3 regions of the Microbulbifer elongatus genome follow, and region 3 is predicted to be linked to each of the others. Evidence: predicted binding sites of a transcription regulator. Region 3 holds the regulator's gene; each other region holds the start of a gene.
What was found. Region 3 encodes FNR, which switches genes on or off when oxygen is low (the NO sensors DNR and NnrR bind a similar motif). Its sites were predicted from a motif close to TTGATNNNNATCAA; they were not measured.

Region 1 (3,275 bases), 620 kb from region 3:
CGCTCGATCACCAGAAACGTCACATCCACCACACCATCGTGTGGTTCAGAAACTTCGGCATTCGCACCAGCGATAAGATTGGTGCGCAGCAGGCGCAGCTTGGCGGCATCGAGTTTGGCGCTGTTGAAGCAGTCACCGGGCGAGAGCTTCAACCGCTTGCGCAGATAGTCCTCATTGACACTGGTGGCACCGGCGATACTGAGCTCTCCGATGTGCACTTCCGGGCTCGGCGCCACTCGGTACACAAGGCGGGCGGCGTGTTCGCTGTGGATAACCGTCGCCTTGTAATCCACATCCACATCCAGCAGACAGGCGTTTTCCGCCAGGTAGGTCTCGATTTTCTTGACCCCCTCAGAAACCTTGACCGCCTCTAGGGGGTCCCCGACCTGCAGACCGACACCGGGAAAACCCGCGCGCAGTCTTGGCGGCATATCGATTTCGAGGGATTTGATGCGGAACTGACGTCCGGGCACCACGCGATACAGGATCTCACCACCGGTCACCGATTGGCGCACCCGTCCGTCGTAATAGCCGCGGGAGCGCAGCAGTTTTTCCAGAGTGCCGCGCTCGTAGCGCGCCACATCGTGAGGATCTTCGTAGGACTTGAGCACACTGCTGGACTTGCGCTGCTCGTTCAGCTGATCTTTCAACCACTCCTGCAGCTCGCGGTTTTCGAGCACACGGACTTTAAACTTGGGTAAACGATCGAAAAAAGGCAGGGCAATACCCGGCTGCGGCAAAAGCAACAGTGCCGATAACAGTATGCCGACTGCAAGTTGTATGAAATCCACTCCGCGAGCGGACAAAGAATTGCGCAAGACAAAAATCCGTTTGCCAACCATTCCTACTGCGACGTCAGGAGACTCAAAAAGTTGCTTCGCGCCCGGGTTTATTGGCCAGCGCGGGAAGGCCTGTCAGCGGGCTCCAGTAGAGGGTTGCAATTCTTGATCACCACGCGCCCCTCCAGCAGATTGCCCTTGGAGTACTCGGAGAAAATGCACTGGTTGGTTTCCGGGTCGTAGTTTTCCACCCACAGATTGTCTTCCTTCCAGGTGGACCCCAGGTGGCGCTGACCGTCGGGCACACTGATATACATCACCCCGCCAAAGCGTTTTACGAAAACCTGCTCGAAGTGGAAGTAATAGGCAAGCCAGCCGGACAGAAACACAATGGCGCCGACGATGGCGCCCTTGCCCAGACTGCCAAGGCGACTGCCGGCAAACAGGCAAAGCACCACCAGGGAGATAACTGCGGCCCAGTAGAGATAGGTAATCATGCGGGTCTTCCGTGAATTTATTCAGTTTATAGGGGTGGAATCACTACCCCACAGGGTAGCGCAGTTTGGCGGATAGGACATGCCGAGGGCAAGGGGAAACGGGGGGTAAAGGTCGCTAAATCCCCGTTCCTGACACCGGGGCGGCGGCGGGGGGCACGACAGGGCCAACCTATCGGCCTGACGTTTGATTCAGATCAAGAGTACTGGCACATCGCCCATTAGACTGGAGCCAATCGAGAAAGTGCAGCGACGCAACAAACGGCAGAGGCTGTACATTCCTGTTTATCCGCGCCACCTTCTGAGGAGCACGAAAATGGACGCAATGATCGACCTCTTCACCAGCTTTTCCGGCCTGTTGAGCCTGGGCATTATCGCATTTATCTGCCTGATGGGCGGTTATATCACGCGCATGGCACTGCGCAAGATGAACGAAGAGCTCTCCCATCAGCCCCGCAAGACCGCCCACTGAAGCCCGAGCTGGCTTACCGGGCACCAGGCTTCCCGAATAGGCGTTACACGGCGCGACAAACGCCGTGTAACCTGGGTGGGCGCTACTCTCCGGCCAGTTCCGGCAGTGCCTCAAACAGCTTCAGGGCTTCCGGGTTCGCAAGCGCTTCCTGATTTTTCACGGGCTGGCCGTGCACCACGTTGCGCACCGCCAGTTCCACGATCTTACCGCTGATGGTACGCGGGATATCCGCCACCTGGATCACCTTCGCCGGCACATGGCGCGGTGTGGTATTGGCGCGAATAGTGGTGCGGATTTTCTGAATCAGCGCCTCATCCAGGGTCAACCCTTCGCGCAACACCACAAACAGTACCACGCGTACATCGTCCCGCCATTCCTGGCCGATACAGATGCTGTCCAGCACCTCATCCACCTTATCCACCTGGCGGTAGATTTCTGCGGTGCCAATGCGCACCCCACCGGGGTTTAACACCGCGTCCGAGCGGCCGTAGATGATCACGCCGCCGTGTTCGGTGATTTCGGCGTAATCCCCATGCGCCCAGACACCCGGCCAGCTTTCGAAATAGGCACTGTGATATTTGCTGCCATCCTCGTCGTTCCAGAAGCCTATGGGCATGCAGGGGAAAGACGTCGCGCACACCAGCTCACCTTTTTCCTCCAGCACCGGTCGGCCATCATCACTCCACACCTGCACCGCCATGCCAAGACCGCGACACTGCAGCTCACCGGGGTATACCGGCAGAGTCGGGTTGCCGAGGGCAAAACAGGAAACAATATCGGTACCGCCGGAAATGGAACTCAGACACAGATCGGCCTTGATGTCGCGATAGACATAGCGGAACCCTTCGTGAGCCAGTGGTGAACCGGTGGAAAGCACCGCGCGCAGGCGCTCCAGACTGTGGCTTTCACGGGGTTTGCACCCGGCCTTTTCCAGGGCCGCGATGTATTTGGCGCTGGTGCCAAACACGCTGATCTTCTCCTCATCGGCCATATCCCACAGGCATTGCGCCGCCGGATAGAAGGGCGAACCATCATAGAGCACCAGAGTGGCACCGCAGGCGAGCCCACTGACCAGCCAGTTCCACATCATCCAGCCACAGGTGGTGAAGTAAAACAGCGTGTCGTTGCGGGATATATCCGTATGCAGGCGGTGTTCCTTGATGTGCTGCAGCAGCGTACCGCCCACACCGTGCACAATGCACTTGGGCACTCCGGTGGTGCCGGAGGAGTACATGATATACAGCGGGTGGTTGAATGCCGTCTGCGTAAACGTCAATGCGCGTGCAGGTGCATCCTTCACAAAATGAGGGAGGCTGACCGCACGATCCAGTCCCTCGATGGCGGCCTCGGTCTGCTCCGGTGAGCGCGCCACCGGCACTACGACCAGCTGCTGTATCGAGTCGATCTGCTCGACAATCTGCTCAAGGCGCGGCAGGGAGTCGAGGGTCTTACCATTGTAAAAATACCCCTCGCAGGCGAACAGAATCTTCGGCGCGACCTGGCCAAAACGATCCAGTACCCCATTGATTC
Region 2 (3,275 bases), 1.2 Mb from region 3:
GTTCGAGATCCAGAAAATCCAGATGGAGAGGGACCTGGAGCGGGAGAAAATGAACCGCGCCATCGCCCGTGAGAAGGCCATGGGTCAGAAAGAAGTCAACGATCTGCTGGCCAAATCGGTGACCGATAAATACCTTTCTTACCGCACTCTGGAAGTGCTGGAAACCATGGCGGAGTCCAACAACAAGGTGTTCGTACCGGTAGAGGCTCTGGGTACCATCGGCCTGCAGCAGGCCGTGTTCTCCGAGCAGATGAAGCAGGTTGCGCGCAAGCGCTGAGCCGGGGGGGTTCTTCCATGGAATTTAATTCACAGATCGCCAACTGGCTGATGAGTGCCCTCGGCGGTCTCGCCAGCTGGATCGTGATCGCGGCCTGTACCCTGCTCGCACTGAATATTTTTCTGCGCGCCCGTTTTTTGCGCCAGCGGGGGGAGGGGTTGCACTGGCTGCTCGATCGCTCGGTGGTGATTCGGCTGCTGTGTCTGCTGTTCTTTATCTGGGTTCTGATCGGTTTCAACAGCAATGGACCAAAGCTGGTATTGGCACCGGACTATAGCGACGAACAGGAAGCCGTGAAAAGAGCATTGCAGCCGAAGCGGCAGAGTGTAGAAAATCTTGCTCCAGAAGTGGCGGATTCAGAGGAAACCAGTGAGCGGCTGGCGGAGCTGAGAGCCGAACAGAAAGAGGACTCACAGGATCAGAATTAATTTTTGACTTCTCTGGTTTTTCGAGTCATTTCAATTATTTTATTTTTTTAATTTCATTGGGATGCGCAAAAGCCGTGAGTAGACTACCGGGCACATTGGAGATGAGGAGATCATCATGCGTTACCTGTTACCTGTAGTTCTGTTTTGTTCAATCGCTGGTTTTGCCCAGGCCGACAGCACAATGACTCAGCTGCCGTCCGGTGCACAGGAAGTGCAGATCATGGGGAATACCTATTATAAAAGCGGTGACACCTTCTATCGTTTTAACGAGCAAGGTGGCTACTTTTATGAAACCAATCCGCCCCATGCAATGGATCGTCAGACCACTACGCACCAGTCTGTAGTAACCCAGCCTGGCCCGGGTGTGACTGCGGACCAGATCGAAGGTTGTCGTAACGTTGCGGCGGATAAATCCAACGCAGTGCCCAATCGTGGCAGTTCGGTATACATCAACGAGTACAATCGCTGCATCAATGATCTGCAGTAATCTGTACACTCGGGCTGGTTGTTCAGTGCGTTGTATCTGATCAGACAGACCGCAAATCAAAAAGGCTTGCCGTTTTCGCGGCAGGCCTTTTTGCTTTCTGATTACTTTCTGTTTAGTAGGCGCTGCGGATGATCTCAATTCCGGGAGCGATGGCCCGGCGCCAGGCTCCCGCGGTGTCTTCGGTGAAATGGGGGTCGTACTGCCACAGTGTGGCAATCAGTGCATCCAGCCACAGCAGGTACCACTCCGGTCGAATATTGAATCCGGTGCGTGAGTGGCTGCACCCCAGGGCGCGCAATTTGGTATCCGGCATTCCTCGGGCGTGGAGCACCAGCTGCATGATACCGTTGCGCAGCAGGTGGCGCTGGGCGGCCATATCGGTGTCGACAAAGAGCGCACGGATCTCAGCAGAGCTGCCCATAAAGCGGTCGTAAAAATCGACAAAAAACTGTTCATTATTGCAGCAGCGCCCGTAACTCTGAAATACGATGTCGCTATCGGTGTTTTCCATACATCCCCCGGCCCCCTGGTTGTTCGGCGCCTCAGTCCTCGATGGTGTTTGCGCAAGCGCGGCAGATCGCGCGGGCCGGGATGTTATGCGTGGGGGCGGGTTGCGAAATTGATCTGGATCAAGCCTGCTGCAGGTCCGCCAGCGGGCTGTGCCGGACCCGGCCAGAGGTTCCCTAGACATCTACACATCGTTTTCGTGCTTCAGCTGTACCTGCCATTCACCGGTCAGATCGATACTGACCAGTACCTGGATGGGACGGCAACACACGGAGCAGTCCTCGATATAGTGTCGGCTGCCCGCTGAAGTATCGATCAGCATCAGTATGCCCTCACCACAATAGGGGCACTGGCCGTGAAACTCTTCCACTTGCGCCTGCATCTGTCTCTCCATGCTCTGACCGGGGTATAGCGGCTATGGGGTATTTCAACTATAGCCGGGAAGCTGCAGTGCTCTGAATGTGATCAGACCCGGCTACCCGGATGGCGCGCGGCACTTTTTTGCGTTCTTGTAAAAATGACAGCGGTGTCACCGCGTTATCCACAGTGTGCGGTAATTCATTTACAAAACGGATTGATATACTCGCGCCAGACCGAGCCGGGCCGGGATAGCTGCAGCAGAGCGACCCGGGGCGGTGACCGCCGGCGGCGCAAAAGCGTATAATCCGCGCCCGCTTTCCCCGCTAGAACAATGGGTGAAGCGGTGAGTAAGTATTCAGCAACCAGCAAAAGAGGATTGGCTATGGCGGTTAAATTGATGAAGGACCAGGATCTGGCGGGCAAGCGCGTTCTGATCCGCGAAGACCTGAATGTGCCGGTGAAGGACGGCGTAGTGACCTCCGACGCACGCATTCGCGCGGCACTGCCCACCATCAAGGCCGCTGTAGATGCCGGGGCCAAGGTCCTGCTGATGTCCCACCTGGGTCGTCCTACCGAAGGCGAGTATGCCGACGAGTTCTCGCTCGCGCCGGTGGCCACACACCTGGGGAAACTGCTGGGTAAAGAGGTGCCGGTCGTGAAAGACTGGCAGGGTGGCATTGAGCTGGCGGATGGCGAGGTCGCTTTGCTGGAGAATGTGCGCTTCAACCAGGGCGAGAAAAAAGACGACGAGGCGCTGGCCAAGCAATACGCGGCCTTGTGCGACATCTTCGTCATGGATGCCTTCGGTACCGCGCACCGTGCGCAGGCCTCCACCCACGGAGTGGCCAAGTTTGCTCCAGTGGCCTGTGCCGGTCGGCTGTTGGCCGCGGAGCTGGATGCATTGGAAAAAGCCCTCGCCAACCCGGCGCGTCCGATGGTGGCCATTGTCGGTGGTTCCAAGGTATCCACCAAGCTTACCGTGCTCGAGAGCCTGTCGGACAAGGTGGACCAGCTCATCGTCGGTGGCGGTATCGCCAATACCTTCCTCGCTGCCAGTGGCAAGCCCGTTGGCAAGTCGCTGTGCGAACACGACCTGATTGATACCGCCAAGAGTCTGATGCAGAAGTGCGATATTCCGGTGCCTACCGATGTGGTGACCGGCAAGGAGTTCAGTGAGACCGCGGCGGCGGAAACCAAACCGGCCGAGGCGGTGAGC
Region 3 (3,275 bases):
TCAATCGCCTCAGTCTTGGCATACAGGATTTCAATCCGGGTGTGCAGCGCGCGATAAACCGGATCTGCAGTCCCGAGCAGGTCGGAACTCTCACCGAAGACGCGCGCAAGCGCGGCTTCCGTTCCGTTTCCTACGATCTGATTTACGGTTTGCCCGGGCAGGATGTGCCCAGCCTGGAAAAAACACTGGATACGGTGTTGGATCTGGCACCGGATCGCATTGCGTTGTATCACTACGCGCACCTGCCGGAGCGATTCAGGGCACAGCGCCTGATCAACTCGGATTTGATGCCGTCACCGTCGCAAAAAATCGCCATGCAGCTCGCCGCCAGCCGCCGGCTGACTGACGCCGGTTACCTATTCCTGGGGATGGACCACTTCGCGCGCCCCGATGACGCCCTGGCCAGGGCCGCAGGAGAGGGGCGGCTGGCGCGGAACTTTCAGGGGTATACCCTGATGCCGGCAGATGCCCTGGTGGGGCTCGGCGCGTCTGCCATCAGCTACAGTCGCGATGGCTATTGGCAGAACCACCACAGCAATAAAGCCTATGCCGCGGCTATCCACGAGCGCGGTGAGGCGATTTTTCGCGGCTGGCAGCTCAGTGACGACGACCGCCTGCGCCAGTGGTTGATCATGGAATTGATGTGCCACCTGCGTGTGGCCAGATCGGATATTGAGGCCAGAGCCGGACAGCGCCTGGAGAGCGCGTTTGCCGCGGAGCTGGCACGGTTGCAGCCGATGTTTGCCGACGGCCTGCTGGTACTGAACGATCGTGACCTGTACGTCACCGAGCGTGGCCGCTGGTTTCTGCGCAATGCCGCTGCCGCATTTGATACCTACCTGCACCAGGCTGATCAGACCACCGGTTACTCGCGGGTGCTTTAAGGTCGTGCCGGAGATACAATTCAGGGACTCTGTGAACCGAAAGACGCCGCCATCCACATGAAAGAGACTTCTTCAGCCGTCAGTTGTGGCAACTGCTCCGTCCGCCGCTTGTGCCTGCCAATGGGCCTGAGTGACGAGGATATTGCGCGCCTGGAGCAGGTCACGCGCAAGAAGAAAATCATCAAAGCCGGGGAGACCCTGTTTCGCGCGGGCGATCCGTTTACCAATCTGTACGCGATCCGCTCCGGCAGCTTCAAGTCCGCGGTCATCGGCGCTGGAGGTGATGTACAGGTGACGCATTTTGCACTGCCGGGCGAATTGCTGGGGCTTGATGCCTACAGCGGCAGTATTCATCCGGGGTATGCTGAGGCGCTGGAGGAAAGTAGTGTTTGTGTGCTGCCGTTCACTCAGCTCGAAGGCCTGGCGCAGCAGGTGCCGGCTCTGCAGAAGCAGATCTACAGTATCTTTTCCGAGGAGCTGAAGCAGGAAAATGAAGCCCTGCTGCTGTTGGGCAAGCGCTCTGCGGAGAGTCGTCTGGCAGCGTTACTGATCAATATTTCCAGCCGCTATTCCCGCCGTGGTTACTCTGCCAGCGAGTTTGTACTTTCCATGTCGCGCATGGATATTGCCAATTACCTCGGGCTCACCGCGGAAACGGTCAGCCGCCTGATCAGCCGCTTTCAAAAGCAGCAACTGATCCGTGTGCAGGGGCGCTCGGTCTCGATCAGCGATCTGATCGCGCTCAGTGAAATAGCCGGGACGCACTGCAGCTACGAGGGCTGAGTAGCGTGCATCCCGCTGTACCCCGGGGCGCGCCGGGGTGCAGCGGGGCACGTTGGCCGAATGGCCACTGCTCGCGCTCAGAAGTAGTAATCTTCCAGCTCGATTTCTTCCCAGTCGTACACCAGGTGCGAGCCGTCGGCGGTGACCAGGCTGACCTTGTCGGCCTCCAGGCAATCGGACCAGTCGACTTTGTTCAGATCCACCATCTCCGCACCGCCGTGCACCTTCACCAGGGAGTCTTCCCAGGCCTGATGGCAGTAACGGGGAATCTCGCCCTCAACGATCAGTTCCCGGCCCAGATACTTTTCATAATCCAGCTGGGGGACCGCATTCAGGTGATAGCGCGCTTCAGCGCCCATCAGATAGAACTTGCCATTTTCCTCGGTCAGCAGACCGGTGGCGGTCAGCGTCTGAGGGGCCTGGTTGGCCGCACAGCCCGCAAGGAACATCAGCGGAAGCAGAAAGCCTTTTCGAGAAGTCATATTTATTACTCTTTAGTTACTTGTTACTAAAAAGTAACAAACCACGATTGCAGTAGCGTTGCAGTTTTGTTGCGCTATTTCAAGCGTGGCTGAGCGGCGTTCAGGCTGCGTCGTTCTTCTCTCTGTGGCCGTCCGTCAGATGCAAGGCCACCTGCTTTTCCAGCCCCTCCAATGCATAGGCCTGGCCGAACCCCTTCACGTAGCGCCCGGCGCTGGGCTGCAGCTCAAACAGGTGGAAGTCTTCAAGGTCCTTGAGGTGGTCCATGACCGGACCAAACTTTTCACGCAACTGCCCGATACGCTGTTGCCACTGGTCCTCGCCGCGGCCGATCGTATTCGCAACCACGTTGAACGTGACGCGCAGGCGGGCGAAAGCCTGTTTTGTGTCGGCCTCGTCGGCATTGAATATTACCGATGCCTTGTTGTGGGCCATGAGATTGGCGCAATGCTCGGACAGTTCCGAGATGTACAGGTAGAAGTTGCCATCGGCAGCCAGGAAAGGGGCGGTGCTTGCGTGAGGTTGCCCGTCTGCGGTGAGGCTGGCGAGGTTCAGTAGTTTGCGGGTAGCAATAAAGTCCCGCACCTCGGCTACCAGATCGGCGCCTTCGTTGGTTTTTGGCGCAGCCTGTTGTGCATTCTGATCGGTCATTTCCGAATCTCCCCTGTAGAATGTTCAGCGCTGGCGCCCGCCAGCTGCTGTTGAAATTGTTTGAAGCGCTCGACCTGTTGCGGAATCAATTTGCGCTCGGCATCCCGACCTAAAAATACTTTGAAGACACAGTTCCCGCTGGGGGCGAGAAAGACCATGGCGTGGCTTTCGGACCCGCGGTGGGGTTTGCTCACAAAGGCGACTTCCACCAGCCCTTCCACCAGCAGGTGGCCGTGGAAGGGGTTTTTATGGTGCATAAAATTGTAGTAACCGTGGGCAATGCTGCCTTTGGGAAATTCGCCTTTAAATTCGAATACGGAGCCTTCGTTCTGGACAATGGCGGTCACTTTGCCCCAGGTGGGCAGCTCTTCGATCAGTTGCCAGACGGCGTCGCTGCCGGCGAGTGAGGCCATCTCACCCGGCAGGTTGGCGATAATCTCGCGGACACTGGTGTCGAGCTGTTTCGCCATCTGTTCC

Region 1: LRR79_RS14645 (DUF3149 domain-containing protein) is a predicted target of FNR. The motif match lies at 1,461-1,474, and genes of this name have one in related genera.
Region 2: LRR79_RS04935 (globin) is a predicted target of FNR. The motif match lies at 1,812-1,825, and genes of this name have one in related genera.

Annotation. Positions count from the first base shown of each region.
Region 1 covers NZ_CP088953.1:3,535,247-3,538,521, forward strand. The annotation lists gene LRR79_RS14635 (autotransporter assembly complex protein TamA) at 1-818, opposite strand, end outside; gene LRR79_RS14640 (hypothetical protein) at 890-1,276, opposite strand; gene LRR79_RS14645 (DUF3149 domain-containing protein) at 1,590-1,745, shown strand; gene LRR79_RS14650 (acetoacetate--CoA ligase) at 1,828-3,275, opposite strand, start outside.
Region 2 covers NZ_CP088953.1:1,190,946-1,194,220, forward strand. The annotation lists gene LRR79_RS04920 (SPFH domain-containing protein) at 1-277, shown strand, start outside; gene LRR79_RS04925 (hypothetical protein) at 295-705, shown strand; gene LRR79_RS04930 (hypothetical protein) at 821-1,192, shown strand; gene LRR79_RS04935 (globin) at 1,305-1,703, opposite strand; gene LRR79_RS04940 (CPXCG motif-containing cysteine-rich protein) at 1,884-2,093, opposite strand; gene LRR79_RS04945 (phosphoglycerate kinase) at 2,442-3,275, shown strand, end outside.
Region 3 covers NZ_CP088953.1:4,157,813-4,161,087, reverse strand. The annotation lists gene hemN (oxygen-independent coproporphyrinogen III oxidase) at 1-884, shown strand, start outside; gene fnr (fumarate/nitrate reduction transcriptional regulator Fnr) at 942-1,667, shown strand; gene LRR79_RS17130 (hypothetical protein) at 1,745-2,149, opposite strand; gene LRR79_RS17125 (HugZ family pyridoxamine 5'-phosphate oxidase) at 2,250-2,798, opposite strand; gene hutX (heme utilization cystosolic carrier protein HutX) at 2,795-3,275, opposite strand, start outside.